One region of the Paenibacillus sp. CECT 9249 genome, then DNA from elsewhere that is predicted to be linked to it. Evidence: riboswitches for the same ligand, from Rfam matches in the RefSeq annotation. Region 1 holds a riboswitch; the other holds the start of a gene.

Region 1 (8,199 bases):
CGTGTTCGTCGGTGTGGAAGCTTCGATGGCGGACCGGTTCGAGGTCGGATCTACCGTTGAATATAAAGTAAGCTATCAAAATCTTAAGGGAGAAGAAATTCCTTGGGAGAACGTAACGACGGCGATCGGAGCCGGCCCGCGTCTTGTGAAGGACGGGAAACTGGCCGTTAATCCGAAGGAAGAAGGCTTCACGTCTTCCAAAATAGTAACGGACGGCGGGGCGCGCAGCGGTATCGCCGTGAAGAAGGACGGCAGCGTCGTACTGGCGACCGTCGGCGGCGCTACGATGAAGCAATGGGCGGAAATTATGCTGAAGCTTGGAGCTCAGCAAGCGATGAATTTGGATGGCGGAGCTTCGTCCGGACTGTTTGCCGACGGCAAAACGGTAACCGCTCCCGGACGCTTGATCGGCAACGCGTTGGTGTTCGGGAAAAACGAATCGAAATAGCGGATATGACGAAGGTTCGGATATGACAATAGGAGGAGAACAGGTACATGAGCATTCTAGGAGCAATTGAAGCGGGCGGAACGAAATTCGTGTGCGGAATCGGGACGAATGACGGCAAAGTGCTCGACCGGATCAGCTTTCCGACTACAACGCCGGAAGAAACGATCGGCCGGGTATTCGATTATTTCGACGGGAAAGACATCGCGGCGCTTGGCGTAGGATCGTTCGGTCCGATCGATCCGAAGAAGAACAGCCCGACTTACGGTTATGTAACGAGTACGCCGAAACCGCATTGGGGACATTACAATTTCCTCGGTGCGCTGCAAGAGCGGATTTCCGTTCCGATCGGCTTCGATACGGACGTGAACGTCGCCGCTTTGGGCGAATGGACTTGGGGAGCGGCGCAAGGTTACGATAGCTGTATGTACATTACGGTTGGCACGGGAATCGGGGCGGGGATCATTGTGGAAGGCCGCCTGCTGCACGGTTTATCGCATCCGGAGATGGGGCATATTCTTGTGCGCCGTCATCCGGACGATAAATATGAGGGCAAATGCCCGTATCATCGCGATTGCCTGGAAGGCGTGGCGGCAGGGCCGGCGATCGAGCAGCGTTGGGGCAAGAAAGGGTTCGAACTCGGCTTGGATCATCCTGCATGGGAGATGGAAGCCGATTATTTGGCGCAGGCGCTCATGAACAGCATATTGATGCTGTCGCCGGAAATTATCGTCATGGGGGGCGGCGTCATGAAGCAGGAGCAAATGTTCCCCCTCATCCATACGAAAGTGCAGCATCTGTTGAACGGTTATGTGCATCATGCCGCCATTTTGGAACGGATCGATCAATATATCGTTCCGCCGAAACTGGGGGACAACGCCGGCTTATGCGGCGGGCTCGCGCTGGCCAGACAGACGCTCCTTGAACAATAGCGCCCGACGTACGCATAAGGAACGAACCTTTTATTTAACGGTAAAACTTGGAGTTATTTTGTTCTCGTCGAGTGGAAAGTGAGATTTTGCGGTATTTTACGGAGTTAATTTCGTGCGGATTTCATGAATTGGCGAATCTGCTATGGGTTAGCTCCGGTTTTTCCTTTTAATCTCCCGGTTCGGCGATCGAGTCGCAGATTAACGCCGGATTTCGGAGCTATTTCGAGATAGGGGGAGACGCAGGGGGCTGCGCTATCATGTTGGATAACGAGCGCTTCATCCGACTAAGAATCGAAGCAATGCCGCCGGATTGGAAGCGTTCCTTCCCCAGCCCGGAAACGATAAAAACCCCGTCTGAACGACGGGGATTTCGACAAAAGGGGAGCGGCGCATTCATCCGCTGCCAAGGCCGGCCGCATCGGACGAAAGCGAATCGCTTCGATCGAAGCGATACCCCGTTATACGACCGAACCTTCGCCTTGCGCTTCAATCAATCCGTAAAATTGACCGTTCCGACGATTTGGGATAAAAATTCGCGCAATTCTGCCGCTTCTTCCTCGGATAATTTATACACATGCTCCAAATAGCCTTCTTCTTCCAAGTCGTCAGGCCCGATAATGGCCGTAATTCCGTTTTGTAGATCGACCACCAGTTGTTTGCCGTAGAAGCGGTTCGTTTTCGTAATGGCCAGATCGAATCGTTTATAGCTGTTTCCGATAAAGGTAACGAATCGGGTGGACGTATCTTCCGTATGATCGGATAAAAAATCAAATTCCAGCATGGACATCGCATTAAGCTCCTTTAAGGTTTCGTAGATTCGTACTCATTATATTATAAACCTTCTGCGATGCCAATCCGAAGAGGCATGACGGAAGTTTTCGATGCAGGATTGACAGGAAGCGGTTGCATGGTATAATAAGGGTAATTGAAAAATCGGACGGAGGAAGCACCTCTCTTACATGACGTAGGAGGGGTGTTTTTTGTTTGTCCGGAATTTTTTCAAACGAGAATAAAGGAGGAGCAAGCAGTATGAATATTGTGTTTTTGAACAGTTTGGAGAAACGGACGGAGCACGACCGGATCGTTACGGCTCAGGTGTCGATCTGCGAACGGCACGGTGAGTGGCATTTGTTCTGGGACGAGCCGAAACCGGACGGCCATGCGGAGCAAACCGTGTGGTACGAGGGGGGATCTTGGCAAGAGCTTCTGTCGGTATTTCGCCATGGAATCGCGGTGAAGCTTGGAGAAGGATATTCGCCGGTTATTGACGGGATGTTGGACGACCGTACGGACAAAACGTCGAAAATGTACGGCGCGCAAATGCTCGCATGCTATAGCGATTTGAATCCGAACGAAGCGCTGTATGCGGCGTTGACCCAATGGAGGCGTTCGCAGGCCGCCGCCGTGAAGAAAGCCCCTTATTTCGTCGCCACCAATCGAATGCTGCGCTTAATCGGCACGTTTATTCCGCAAACGCCGGAGGAATTGCTGCAAATCCCCGGTTTCGGCGAGAACAAAGTCGAATTGTACGGAACGGGCATTATCGAAATTACGAAAGAGGTACCGCGCGAGCATCGTTTTCCGCTCGATTGGGTGAAGGAGAAACTCGATCCGCTGGAATTTACGCAGTGGCTGTACAAGCAGAAGGAAGTGAAATATAAGCAGGAAATGGACAAGCTAACCGGGCGTCGCCGCCTTCTCGAGGGGGTCCAGCAAGGCCGGTCCATTGCGGAACTGCAAGAACAGTGCGGCATGCAGCGCCGCGAATTGGTGCAAATGCTGGAAGAGCTTGAACGGGACGGCTACGATGTAGAACCGGTGATCGAACGCGAGCTTCGGGATATGCCGGCGGAAGAACAGGCTTTGATCTGGGAGGCGATGCAAACGAGGGGCGATAAATATGTAAAGCCTGTCTTATTGCAAGCGTACGGAGACGATATTATGAAAGCGGACAATATCGATTTGTTATATGAGCGGATTCGCTTGCTGCGGCTTCGTTTCCGGCGCCAAGGCGAAGCGGTGAAACAGGCGGTGTAGCGCCATTCATACCGGCATAAGCCGGCATAAGGCCGTCCCCTGGCGGCGGTTCAACTTGCCGATGGGGACGGCCTTATCCGAGATCAGCCGATATATCGGCTGATAGCCTTTTACAACCAATCCTTCTTGCGAAATATATAGAACATGCCGAGGCCTAACGTCAGCATGAAGCCTAGCACAACGTAGTAGCTGAAATTCCAATGAAGCTCCGGCATATTGTCGAAATTCATCCCGTATATGCCCGTTATAATCGTTAGGGGCAGGAAGATGACGGTCATCGCGGTGAATACGCGCATAATATCGTTGGCGCGGTTCGCGATGCTCGATTGGTAAGCTTCGCGCAAGTTGCTCATCAAGTCGCGGTACGTCTCGAATGTTTCCGAGATTTTGACCGCGTTTTCGTAAATGTCGCTGAAATATTTTTGCAACTCGTCGTCAATCAATTTCAAATCTTTCTTATTTAATGTAGCGATCACTTCTTTTTGCGGGTTAAGCACTTTTTTCAACCATAAAATTTCGCTTCGCAATCCGATAATTTCATTCAGATGCGTTTTCTTCGTATGCATCAATATATCTTCTTCCAAATTCTCGATCCGGACTTCGATCCGATCGCCGACGGAAAAGTAGTTGTCTACGACCAGGTCGACGAGATGATACAAGAACCGGTCGGGCTTGTCGACTTCTTGTTCCCAGAGCAGCGGTTTGACCGCTCGAAGCTCGTTGATTTTTTGCTTTGTAACGGTAATGATGTAATGCCTGCCCAGAAATATATTCAGCGCGCGCAGGAAAATTTCCTCATCGTCAAAACGAATGCTGTTGATGACGATAAAATAATGGCTCTCATGAATTTCGATTTTCGGGCGTTGTTCTTCTTCGCTTAAACAATCCTCCACCGCCAAATCATGCATGCCGAACAACGGCTGCAAAACGACAAGATCGTCGACGTCGGCGTCAATCCAGTAAAAACCTTGACTCGGCGCATCCAACGCTTGATGGATGTTATCGATCAATGTAAACGCGCCGTCGTGTACCAAACGTATTTTCATCCGATTTCACTCCTCTTCGATTGCCTTACTGCTTGCATTGCGCGCAAGAGCAGAGGAAGAAATCAGGCATGCGAATATAACGCCGCGGTTTACCGAATATGCAAGCAATAACGATAACGGTTCGTTCCACCGGACGTCAAACATCGAACGCTGACTTCGTTCCTATGCAGTTGCGGGAAGTTGCGAACCCCTTTCGGCCTCGGATCGCCATCCATTCCGGCTTCACCTCTCCATTTCGTTATTCAAGCACTTGTTTAGTATAACGCGCGTCCATTGATGTTTCAAGACAAAATCATGACGTCGACCTATCATAAATTATGGCGTCCGCCGGCAAAATGTGCGGCGGTTGGCAAGGCCGAATCGTTCGCACGCCGGATGCTCGAAAAAGTCTTGACTGCCGCCTGTATTTCGATTAAAGTAGTTATTAAAATTAACTGAATATTGCATAGCAATTCTTATCAAGAGTAGGTGGAGGGACTAGCCCAATGAAACCCGGCAACCGGCTATTAAGTATAGTACGGTGCTAATTCTTGCGGAAGCGTAGCTTCTGACAGATGAGAAAGGCTCATGAACGAACATGACAACCTTTCTCGTATGAGAAAGGTTTTTCTCATTTTATATTTGAGACAAAGGAGTGAGCTTTATGCCGATCAAAATTCCGGATTCGCTTCCGGCCAAAGAAGTGTTGATTCAAGAAAATATTTTCGTTATGGATGAATCGCGGGCATACCATCAAGATATACGGCCTTTGCGCATTGCTATTTTAAATTTGATGCCTACGAAAGAAACGACCGAAACGCAAATATTGCGCTTAATCGGAAATACGCCGCTGCAGGTGGAATTTGTGCTGCTTCATCCGAAATCGCATAAGTCGAAAAACACGTCGGCCGAACATTTGGAAACCTTTTATAAAACGTTTGATGAGATCCGCCATTTGCGGTTTGACGGGATGATCGTCACCGGGGCGCCGGTCGAACAAATGGAGTTCGAAGAAGTGAATTATTGGGAAGAATTAAAAGAAATTCTCGAATGGAGCAAGTCGAACGTTACTTCGACCATGCACATATGTTGGGCTTCCCAAGCGGGGCTGTACTATCATTACGGAATTCGGAAATATCCGCTCGCGGAAAAATGCTTCGGCGTGTTCGCCCATACGGTCAATAAGCAGAACGTCAAGCTGCTGCGCGGTTTTGACGACATTTTCTACGTGCCGCAGTCGCGGCATACGGAAGTGCGCAAAGAGGACATCGAATCGGTCGAGTCGCTGGAAATTCTGTCGGAATCCGAAGAAGCGGGCGTCTATATCGCCGCGACGAAAGACGGCAAACAAATTTTCGTCACAGGCCATTCCGAATACGATCCTTGTACTTTAAAATGGGAGTATGACCGCGACGTTAGCAAAGGGCTTCCAATTGCGGTTCCGAAAAATTATTATCCGGACGACGATCCGACAAAGCCGCCGCTTTCCACTTGGCGGTCGCATGCAAACCTGTTGTTCTCGAATTGGCTGAACTACTATGTCTATCAAGAAACGCCATACGATCTGAATGCGGGAGTCGAAGTCGACTACGGCGCTTGGATTTGAGCGAATACCACGATCGGGGGGAGCACCATCCTATGTCAGATTTAAAAATAGAGAGCCGCTTGGCGCAAATCGGCTCCGTAAACGAACCGGCAACCGGGGCCGTTAACTTTCCCATCTATCAAGCGACTGCCTTTCGGCATCCGCGGTTGGGAGAAAGCACGGGATTCGATTATTCCCGCACGAAAAATCCGACCCGCGCGGTGCTGGAGGAAGCGATTGCGGATTTGGAGCGCGGAGACGCGGGATTCGCTTGCAGCTCCGGGATGGCGGCGCTGCAGACGATATTCGCATTGTTCGGGCAAGGCGATCACCTGATCGTTTCCCTCGATTTATACGGAGGTACCTACCGCTTGTTGGAACGCGTGATGAGCCGGTTCGGCGTAACGGCCACTTATGTGGATACGAACGATTTCGACGCGCTCGAGGCGAGCTGTTTGCCGAATACGAAAGCGGTGCTGATCGAGACTCCGACGAACCCGCTTATGATGATTACCGATATCGGGGCGGTGGCGGCATGGGCCCGCAAAAAGCAAATTCTCACCATTGTGGACAATACGCTTCTGACGCCTTTCTTCCAACGTCCGCTAGAACTCGGCGCGGATATTGTCATACACAGCGCGAGCAAATATTTGGGCGGCCATAACGATGTGTTGGCAGGCATAATTGTGACGAAAGGACAGTCGTTATCCGAACAAATGGCGTTTCTGCACAACTCGATCGGCGCGGTGCTGGGCCCGTCCGATTCCTACCAATTGATGCGCGGCATGAAAACGCTGGCTTTGCGGATGGAAAGGCATCAATATAACGCGCTCCGCATTGCCGAATATTTGCGGGAGCATCCGCAAGTGGAACAAGTGTATTATCCCGCGCTGCCGGATCATCCCGGTTACGAGGTGCAGAACAAGCAATCTTCCGGCAACACCGGCATCTTCTCGTTCAAAATGAAAAATAAACGGTATATCGAGCCGATACTGCGCCATATTCGTTTAATCGCCTTTGCGGAAAGCTTGGGCGGCGTCGAATCGCTTATGACTTATCCGGCCGTGCAAACGCATGCCGACATTCCGCCCGAAATACGGGAAAAAGTAGGCGTCGACGATCGATTGCTGCGTTTTTCCGTAGGCATCGAACATGTAGACGACCTCATTCAAGATCTTGGCCGGGCGATCGAAGCGGCAAGACGGGAAATCGAAGGAGAATAGACGATATGAAAGATCAGAACAAGAAGCAAATTTCGGATCGGCAGCGCAGATTCGCAACCCGGCTGCTGCATTTCGGCGGGGAGATCGACGGGGCGACCGGCGCGTCCAGCATGCCGATATATCAAGCGTCGACATTTCATCATCGCGACATTAACGATCCGCCGCCGTTCGACTATTCCCGTTCCGGCAATCCTACGAGGGACGCTTTGGAGCAATACATTGCCGTTTTGGAAGGAGGGGCGGGCGGTTTCGCGTTCGCTTCGGGCATGGCGGCCATTTCCACGGCGTTCATGTTGTTTTCCAGCGGCGATCATGTCATTGTGACGGAAGACGTTTACGGGGGGACTTACCGTTTTCTGACGACGATTTTGAATCGAATGAACATTGCAACGACGTTTGTCGATATGACGGATCTCGACCGGGTGAAGGCGGCTTTGCAACCGAATACGAAAGCGGTCTTCCTGGAAACGCCGTCCAATCCTACGTTGAAAATTACAGATATCGAAGCGGTCGCAACATGGGCGAAATCGCATGGCCTGCTCACGCTGCTCGACAATACGTTCATGACGCCGTATCATCAACGGCCGATCGAGCTCGGCGTCGACATCGTGCTGCATAGCGCGACCAAATTTCTAGGCGGCCATAGCGATGTGCTGGCCGGGCTGGCCGTCGCCGGCAGCGAGTCCCTCGGCCGCCGGCTGAAGCAGCTGCAGAACGGGATGGGGACGGTGCTCAGCGTACAGGAGTCGTGGCTCCTTATGCGAGGGATGAAAACGCTCGAAGCCCGTATGGCTCATTCGGAACAGAGCGCCCGCAAGCTGGCGGCTTGGCTTGCGGAGCATCCGAATATCGTCAAAGTATACTATCCGGGATTGGAAGATCATCCTGGACGGGCCATTCACGAGAAGCAATCGTCCGGCTACGGGGCCGTCGTGTCCTTCGACGTCGGATC
Region 2 (8,199 bases), on a different contig from region 1:
ATTCGGTCAACGGCCTCTTGTTCAGTACCCAGGACGGTGCGGCGATTGTCGGCATGCTGACGGCGGGGACGATCTTCCAAATTACGATGATGGTGACGAATTCGATCCTGCTCGGAGTTAGCAAACCGAATGCCGCGATGGTTCATGTCATCATCGGGATCGCCGCCAAGCTTGCCTTCAGCTTCATTCTGGCGCCATGGCTCGGCGTTTACGGCATTATCGCCGCGACGACGCTATGTTTCGTCATCATTACGTTATTGAATATTAGAACGTTAAAGAAAATCGTCCCGTTCCAAATTCTCGGCAACCGCTGGGGAGGATTTGCGGCAACGGTAGCGGTGCTTGCGGCTGTCGGAGGCGGGGTCGAATGGGCCGGAAATCTGCTGGTGCATCTGCTTCCCGCCCGCGTCGCCTTCTTTTTTTCGTCCGGCTTGGTCGGATTGGCCGTGCTCTTGCTGTATCCGGCGCTGCTCGCCGCGCTGCGGCTTGTTACGGCCGAGGAGTTAAACAACTACCCGGCTCCGCTGCGCAAAGCGTTGAAACCGTTCATGCGGCTGCAGCGTTCGAAATCGGCAATGAGGTAAGAGGTCAGGAATATGTTGTTATATCGTGTTTTCAAGGAATGTTTTGCACAACCTAGAAGGAAGAAATGGAGTGAATCACGATGGAAAAAATAACGTCCACAGAACAATTTCAAACGTTGATCCAAGGGGAAAAACCGGTTATGGCCGTATTTAAGGCGGTTTGGTGCAAAGACTGCCATTTTATCGATCCGTTTATGCCGGACGTCGAGGCGAAATATGCGGACAAGCTGACGTTGATTGAAATCGACCGCGACGAATTTCCGGATTTATGCGATCATTACCAAATTCTTGGCATCCCGAGTTTTATCGCTTTCTCGCAAGGCAAAGAACTGGTTCGCTTTGTCAGCAAATTGCGGAAAACGCGCGAAGAAATTGAGCAATTTTTCGATCGTGCGCTGCAAGTGGCGGACACGCTGCAAAAAGGATAACTTCATTTTATTAATCGACACGTTCCTGCGAATCAGGCAGGGACGTTTTTCTTTTTACATGTCGATTCGCAGGCCGGAGCTTTTGCTTTTTGTCACAATTGGGATGTAAATTCCCGCAATAAATCAGGTATAATGAGAATTAGTTCTATATCGGTTGTGACATTTTTTATGGACTAGTAGGTGAACATAAATTGAAAACGAACAAACTGAATTGGCTGTCCTACATCACTTGTTTCGGCATGGTGCTCGTTCTGCTGAACGGGGCGCTCGTAACGAAGACCGGCTCCGGCCAAGGCTGCGGCAGCGACTGGACGATTTGGCTCTGCAACGGCAAATTCGTTCCTGCCAAGACGATCGAGTCGCTCATCGAATACTCGCACCGGGCGGTTAGCGGAATCGTAGGCATATTAGTGCTTGTTTTATTTATTTTGGTATGGAAGTACGTCAAAGAACGCAAAGATACGTTATGGTACGCTTCTATTGCGCTTTTTTTCACATATGTGCAAGCGGTGATGGGCGCTTTGGCTGTCGTCAAAGGACAAGTCCCGGCCGTGATGGCGCTGCATTACGGCTTTTCGCTGCTGGCGTTTGCCGGTACGCTGATGCTGTCGATCGCGCTGTACCGAAGAAGCAAAGGGCTGACGGATCCGCCCCGTACGTTGCCTGCGGTATCGAAGCGGTTCCGCAATTCCGTATGGCTTGTCGCCATCTACTCATACATTGTCGTCTATGTCGGCGCTTTCGTGCGGCATACGGAATCATGGGGCGGCTGCCAAGGATGGCCGCTCTGCAACGGCGAAGTGATCCCAACGCTGCACGGATCGACGCTGATCGCCTTTCTGCATCGCGTGGCGGCGCTGCTGCTGCTCATTGTTGTTGCGGTTATGGCCCATTTCGCTTATCATCGACATAAGCATGTACGCGAAATCCGCATCGCGGGCGTCTGGGCGCTCGTATTATGCGCTTCCCAAGTGTTGAGCGGCGCTTGGCTTGTGCTGTCGATGCATAACGAGAACGCGCATTTGTACGCGAGTCTGCTGCATACGGTGCTCGTTTCGGGCTTGTTCGGCGTTCTATGTTATTTAAGCGCCCGCGTATTGCAATTAGGAAAGGGGGAATCTCGTTGACTTATACGAATTTGCGCCAATATATCGAGGTGCTGCGCCGGGAGAAGCAATTGGCGGTCATCGAAGCCGAGGTCGATCCGTATTTGGAAATTGCGGAAATTCACCGCCGCGTCATCTCCGAGGAAGGGCCCGCCTTGCTGTTTACGAACGTGAAAGGCAGCCCGTTTCCGATTGTCACCAATTTGTTCGGAACGAGCCGGCGCGTCGATCTTGCCTTCGGCCCGCGTCCGGAGGCGTTGGTGCGGCAAATTATGGGGGCAACGAAATCGCTGCTCCCTCCCACTCCGAAGGCGCTATGGGGGGAACGCGGCTTAATTAAAGATCTGTTGAAGGTCGGCATGAAGACGGTCGGCAAAGAGCAGGCGCCGATTCTCGACGTCTGCCGCAAGGAGGCGCCGCTCGCGGGATTGCCGGCCATTACGAGCTGGCAGGAAGACGGCGGGCCGTTCGTGACGCTACCGCTCGTCTATACGGAACATCCGGATCATAAGAGCGACAACAACCTCGGAATGTACCGCATTCAAATATACGACGACAAGACGACCGGCATACATTGGCAAATACATAAAGGCGGCGGCTTTCATTATCATGTCGCGGAACAAAGGAACGAGGCGCTGCCGGTATCGGTCTTCATAGGCGGCCCGCCCGCGTTGATCGCTTCTGCGATCGCCCCGGTGCCGGAGCAATTGTCCGAACTGCTGCTGACTTCGCTCATTATGGGACAGAAGCTGCCGATGGTGGACGATCCGCTCGGGGGCCATCGCATGCCGGCCGAAGCGGAGTTCGTGATCCGCGGGACGGTGCCGCCGCATGTGCGCCGGCCGGAAGGGCCGTTCGGCGATCATTACGGCTATTATTCGTTGGTGCACGACTTTCCGGTGCTGAACGTCAGCCATATGTACCACCGGAAAGACGCCATCTACCCGGCAACTGTTGTCGGCAAACCGCGTCAGGAAGATTATTATTTAGGCGAATTTTTGCAGCGCCTGCTTGCGCCTGCTTATCCGCTTGCGCTGCCGGGCGTCAAATCGCTATGGGCGTATGCGGAAACGGGCGTTCATCCGCTTGCGGCGGCGATCGTGCGCGAGAGCTACTCGCGGGAAGCGTTGACGAGCGGCTTCGCCATTCTCGGCCAAGGGCAGCTGACGCTGACGAAATTTTTAATATTAACGGATCAATCGCTCGACTTGGCGAATTTCGGGCATTTGATGGAAACGGTGCTTGAACGGTTCGATCCGAAGACGGACTTGTTCATTCTCAATAAAACGTCGCATGATACGCTCGATTATACCGGACTTCGATTGAATCACGGCAGCAAGGCGATCATGCTCGGCGTCGGCGAGCCGGTTCGCGAATTGCCGCGCAGTTACGGCGAAGGCGACATCGAGGAAATCGACAATATTGAAGTATACTGCGGCGGCTGTCTCGTCGTATCCGGCGCATCTTACGAAGCGGAACCGGAGTTGGCCCAGCGGCTGCTCGCGCGATTGCGAGCCAAAGGAACGGCTTGGCCGCTCGTCGTTCTGGTCGACGATGCGCGGATTGCCGCAACGCAGGCTTCGTTCTTATGGACGGTGTTTACGCGATTCAACCCGGCTACGGATATGTTCGCTCACGCGGAAGTTCACCAGCATCATCTCGGATACGATGTTCCGATCGTCATCGACGCGCGCATGAAGCCCGGCTATCCGGACGAATTGTTCCCGCGCGAAGATATCGTGAAATTGGTGGATGACCGTTGGAAGTCGTATTTTGCCAATGGAGCGTGAGACGCAAATGCTGCGAGGCTTGTTCGGCGAAGCGCCGAGACATAATGAAGGGCTGCTCCGCTCGACGTTCGAAGCGATGGAGCGAACGGTTCTTCAACTGCAAAGACTGACGAATGCGGACAACGATCCTAAGCATATATGGCGCAAGTACGAAATATGGGCACGCGGGCTGATTACGTCGCTCGACGAGCTGGAACAGAGCCGGTATGCGGCGGAACGCTTCCATTCGCGGGTAACGAAGACGTATCAGGACGAAATGACGCCCGAGGAAGAAACGGATTACCGCCGTCATCTCTATTTTTACAAAAACGGGCTTATTCGCGTGTTCTCGGTGTTGGACAAGCTCGGCACGCTGCTCAACGGGGTGCTTGAGCTGAATACCGGGAAGGTGAAGCAGCGGTTTTCTTACTTCACCGTTTTGCGGCAAATGCGATATACGGGGACGGAACCCGAGCTTGCCGAGAAGCTTGGAGCCATTAAGGAATCGTACAAAGATCCGATGAGCCGGCTGCGCAAACAGCGGAATACCGAAATTCATTATATGAACAGCGAAATGCAGGACGATCTTTGGCAGCGTCATCAGGCGCTGGACGGCAGAGTCAAGCTGGAAGACATCGGTCACAATATTGCCGATTTGGATCAGGCGTTGGAAATGGTATGCAAGACGCTGCTGGCGTCGTTTCAGCATATCGCTCGATTGCTGCGCGCGAAATCGTAAATTTCGCTCCGTGAAAATTTTATTGTAATTTTTCATCTAATTTCCATTGACTCATGTGCAAAGACCTAGTATACTCAAACTAATTTCATAATTCGTTTCTTATCGAGAGCGGCGGAGGGAAAGGCCCGATGAAGCCCGGCAACCGATTATCGGCAAGCGGTTCGCATGCCGTTAATGTCATGGTGCTAATTCCTTCGGAATGGATCATTCCGGCAGATGAGAGAGGCTGTTGCTGAACATGACTAACAACCCTTTTGCGCATCTGTCCGCGAAAGGGTTTTTCATATTGGAATACGGCAATGAATCTAGCATTCTTCGAAATAAGAGGGTGATAAATTGATCGAATTAAAAGGTTTGACGAAAAAATACGGCAAAGGCGCACGCCAAACGACGGCTTTGGAGCATGTCGATTTGCAAGTGCGCAAAGGCGAAATATTCGGAGTGATCGGCCATTCCGGCGCGGGCAAAAGCACCCTGATCCGCTGCATCAATTTGCTGGAAAGACCGACGGGAGGGGAAGTGTGGGTAGACGGGATCGAGCTTACGGCGCTGGACAAAAAAGAACTGCAGACGCGCCGCCGCAAAATCGGCATGATCTTCCAGCATTTCAATCTGCTCTCTTCCGCGAACGTATACGACAACATCGCATTTCCGCTGCGTCTGGCGAAAACGCCTGCAAACGCAATCGAGCGCAAAGTGAACGAATTGCTTGCGCTCGTCGGATTGGAGCAGCATGCAAGCAAGTATCCGGCCCAGCTCTCCGGCGGGCAGAAGCAGCGGGTGGGCATTGCAAGAGCGCTCGCCAGCGATCCGGACGTGCTGTTATGCGACGAAGCGACATCGGCGCTCGATCCGCAGACGACGGATTCGATCTTAAAGCTGCTGTCGGATATTAACCGGCGGTTTCATCTCACGATCGTCCTGATTACGCATGAAATGCATGTCATTCAGAGCATTTGCGACCGCGTGGCTGTCATTCATGCAGGGGGCATCGTCGAACAAGGCGAGGTAACGGACGTGTTCCTGAAGCCGAAGCATGAAGTGACCAAAGACTTTATCGCCCGCGACGGCATCGGGGGCGAGTTATTGCGGGCGGCGATCGCGACGTCGCAGTCGGCTTCGTCCCGGGCGGTGAAGATTACGTTTCTCGGAGAGAAAACGTATGAATCCACGCTGTCGCAGACGACGCGGGAGACGAATGTCGATTTCGCGATATTGCAAGGCACGATATCGACGATCAAAGATACGCCGTACGGCCAGCTAATCGTAAGATTAGAGGGCAGCGCCGACAATATCGGCCTGACGATTGACAAGCTTACGGCGCAAGGGCTTGATGTGGAGGTGATCCGATGACGGCCGCGCTCGATTTTTCGATCGTCAATTGGCCGGAAATGGGCAAGGCGACGCTCGATACGCTGCGTATGCTGGGCGCTTCGTCCTTGTTCTCCATTATGATCGGCCTGCCGCTCGGGATCGTATTGTTTCTTACAGCCCGGTCCTCGTCGTTCTGGGGAAAGGCGGTATACGCCGTACTTTCGTTTATTGTCAATATTTTGCGATCCATTCCTTTTATTATATTAATCTTTGCGATGATTCCGATCACCAGATCGATTGTCGGCACATCGATCGGCGTGCTCGGAACGATTCCGCCGCTCGTCGTCGGCGCGGCTCCGTTCTTCGCCCGTTTGGTGGAAACGTCGCTGCGGGAGGTGGACCGCGGCGTGCTCGAAGCCGCGCAAGCGATGGGGGCGAGCACGTTCCAGATCATTATGCGAGTGCTGATGCCTGAAGCAAGGCCAGGCCTCCTTGCGGGCATCACGATTACCGTCGTCACGCTCGTCTCTTATACGGCGATGTCGGGCATGGTCGGCGGAGGCGGACTGGGCGATTTGGCGATCCGATACGGATATCACCGCTATCAATCGGAAACGATGATCGTCTCTATCGTGCTCGTGGTATTGCTGGTGCAATTGCTGCAAATGGCGGGCGACCGGTTAGTGCGGCACTTTACGAGAAAATAAGGAGAAATTCCATTTTAGAGGTTGTTCAAAAAGTCAACTTTTGATCACGAAGCGTGACTGGTGGCAGATTCGACATCGAATCTTGCGTTCACCCTCGAAGTCCGGTGCTCATGTAGGTTTTGCCTACACTGCGCTCCTCCTTCTTCGGGTTCTCGCAACCTTCTCGGTGCTGAAAAGCCGACTTTTTGAACACGCATATATATAAATCCTTATTTAAAAAATGATGATTGAGGGGAGAAACAAAGATGAAAAAATGGGTACTTGCAATTGTTAGCTTGACGCTTGTGGCGGTGTTGGCCGCTTGCGGCAATAAGCCGGCTCAGAACGGCGCTTCGCAGCAGCCTGCCGCTCAGAACGAGAACGGCTCCGCTGCCGAACAAACGGTGACGCTGACGGTCGGCGCATCGCCTACGCCGCACGGCGATATGTTGAAACATATTCAAGCGCAATTGGAGCAAGAGGGCGTGAAACTCGAAATTAAAGAGTTTACCGACTACATCTTGCCGAATACGCAATTGGCGGAGAAAGGACTGGATGCGAACTTCTTCCAGCACCAGCCTTACTTGGACGAACAAAACGAGAAAAACGGCACGGACCTCGTCTCCGTGGTGGCGGTGCATGTCGAGCCTTTCGGCGCGTATTCCAAAAAAGTTAGCTCCGTAGAGGAAATTCCGGACGGAGCGAAAGTGGCGATCCCGAACGACCCTACCAACGGCGGACGCGCCTTGATTCTGCTGGCGAAAAACGGTTTGATCACGTTAAAAGACGATACGAACATCACGTCGACCGTTGCCGACATTACCGAAAATCCGAAAAATCTGCAAATTATCGAACTGGAAGCGGCTATGCTGCCTCGCCAACTGGATGAAGTGGACGTAGCGCTGATCAATACGAACTATGCGTTGGAAGCGGGACTTGTTCCGACGAAGGACGCCCTCTTTATCGAGGATCAAGAATCTCCATACGCCAACATTTTGGTCGCCCGTCCGGATAACAAAGATTCCGACGCAATGAAGAAGCTGGCAGCGGCGCTTACTTCCGACGATATGAAGAAATTTATCGAAGAGACTTATGAAGGATCGATCGTTCCGGCATTCTAAGGAACAAAGACAGCAATCAATTGCATAGCGAAAACATCATCCCGCAGAGGCAGGCCCTCTGCGGGATTTGCCGTTTACCGGACAATCTTTTATACTTGAACATGTACCGGCTCCGGACGCGCATGTTCTGTCCGCAGCGGTTATGTTGTACAACTTTGAAGGAGGTAAGACGTTGAGTAGAAAAGTGGCCCTCATTACGGGGAGCGCCAAAGGGCTCGGCAAGATGGCCGCCCTTGCGTTGGCCGATCAAGGCTGCGATACGGTCGTCAATTATGTGCATAGCGAGCGCGAAGCGATGGCGCTTAAGGCGGATATCGAAGCGAAAGGCGTCCGATGCGCGGCGGTTCATGGCGACGTTTCCAAGCAGGAACATATCGAGAAGCTGGTCGAAACGGCTTATTCGCAATTCGGCGCGATCGATATATTGGTAAACAATGCGGGACCTTTTATTC

Evidence for each region. A riboswitch is a leader RNA that binds a small molecule or an ion and turns the genes downstream of it on or off. The one in region 1 is predicted to bind S-adenosylmethionine.
Region 2: linked by a shared signal. The riboswitch ahead of LQ229_RS04025 (methionine ABC transporter ATP-binding protein) and the one ahead of metA (homoserine O-succinyltransferase) in region 1 are both predicted to bind S-adenosylmethionine.

Annotation. Positions count from the first base shown of each region.
Region 1 covers NZ_CAKKLI010000001.1:338,442-346,640, reverse strand. Annotated here, with positions in the region: gene LQ229_RS01590 (phosphodiester glycosidase family protein) at 1-448, shown strand, start outside; gene LQ229_RS01585 (ROK family protein) at 496-1,377, shown strand; gene LQ229_RS01580 (DUF3055 domain-containing protein) at 1,868-2,158, opposite strand; gene LQ229_RS01575 (HRDC domain-containing protein) at 2,407-3,414, shown strand; gene corA (magnesium/cobalt transporter CorA) at 3,525-4,460, opposite strand; SAM riboswitch class I at 4,913-5,021, shown strand; gene metA (homoserine O-succinyltransferase) at 5,104-6,045, shown strand; gene LQ229_RS01560 (PLP-dependent transferase) at 6,078-7,247, shown strand; gene LQ229_RS01555 (aminotransferase class I/II-fold pyridoxal phosphate-dependent enzyme) at 7,253-8,199, shown strand, end outside.
Region 2 covers NZ_CAKKLI010000003.1:111,581-119,779, forward strand. Annotated here, with positions in the region: gene LQ229_RS04000 (polysaccharide biosynthesis protein) at 1-584, shown strand, start outside; gene LQ229_RS04005 (thioredoxin family protein) at 665-1,012, shown strand; gene LQ229_RS04010 (COX15/CtaA family protein) at 1,204-2,139, shown strand; gene LQ229_RS04015 (UbiD family decarboxylase) at 2,136-3,908, shown strand; gene LQ229_RS04020 (Cthe_2314 family HEPN domain-containing protein) at 3,898-4,626, shown strand; SAM riboswitch class I at 4,723-4,849, shown strand; gene LQ229_RS04025 (methionine ABC transporter ATP-binding protein) at 4,963-5,979, shown strand; gene LQ229_RS04030 (methionine ABC transporter permease) at 5,976-6,647, shown strand; gene LQ229_RS04035 (MetQ/NlpA family ABC transporter substrate-binding protein) at 6,893-7,747, shown strand; gene LQ229_RS04040 (SDR family oxidoreductase) at 7,920-8,199, shown strand, end outside.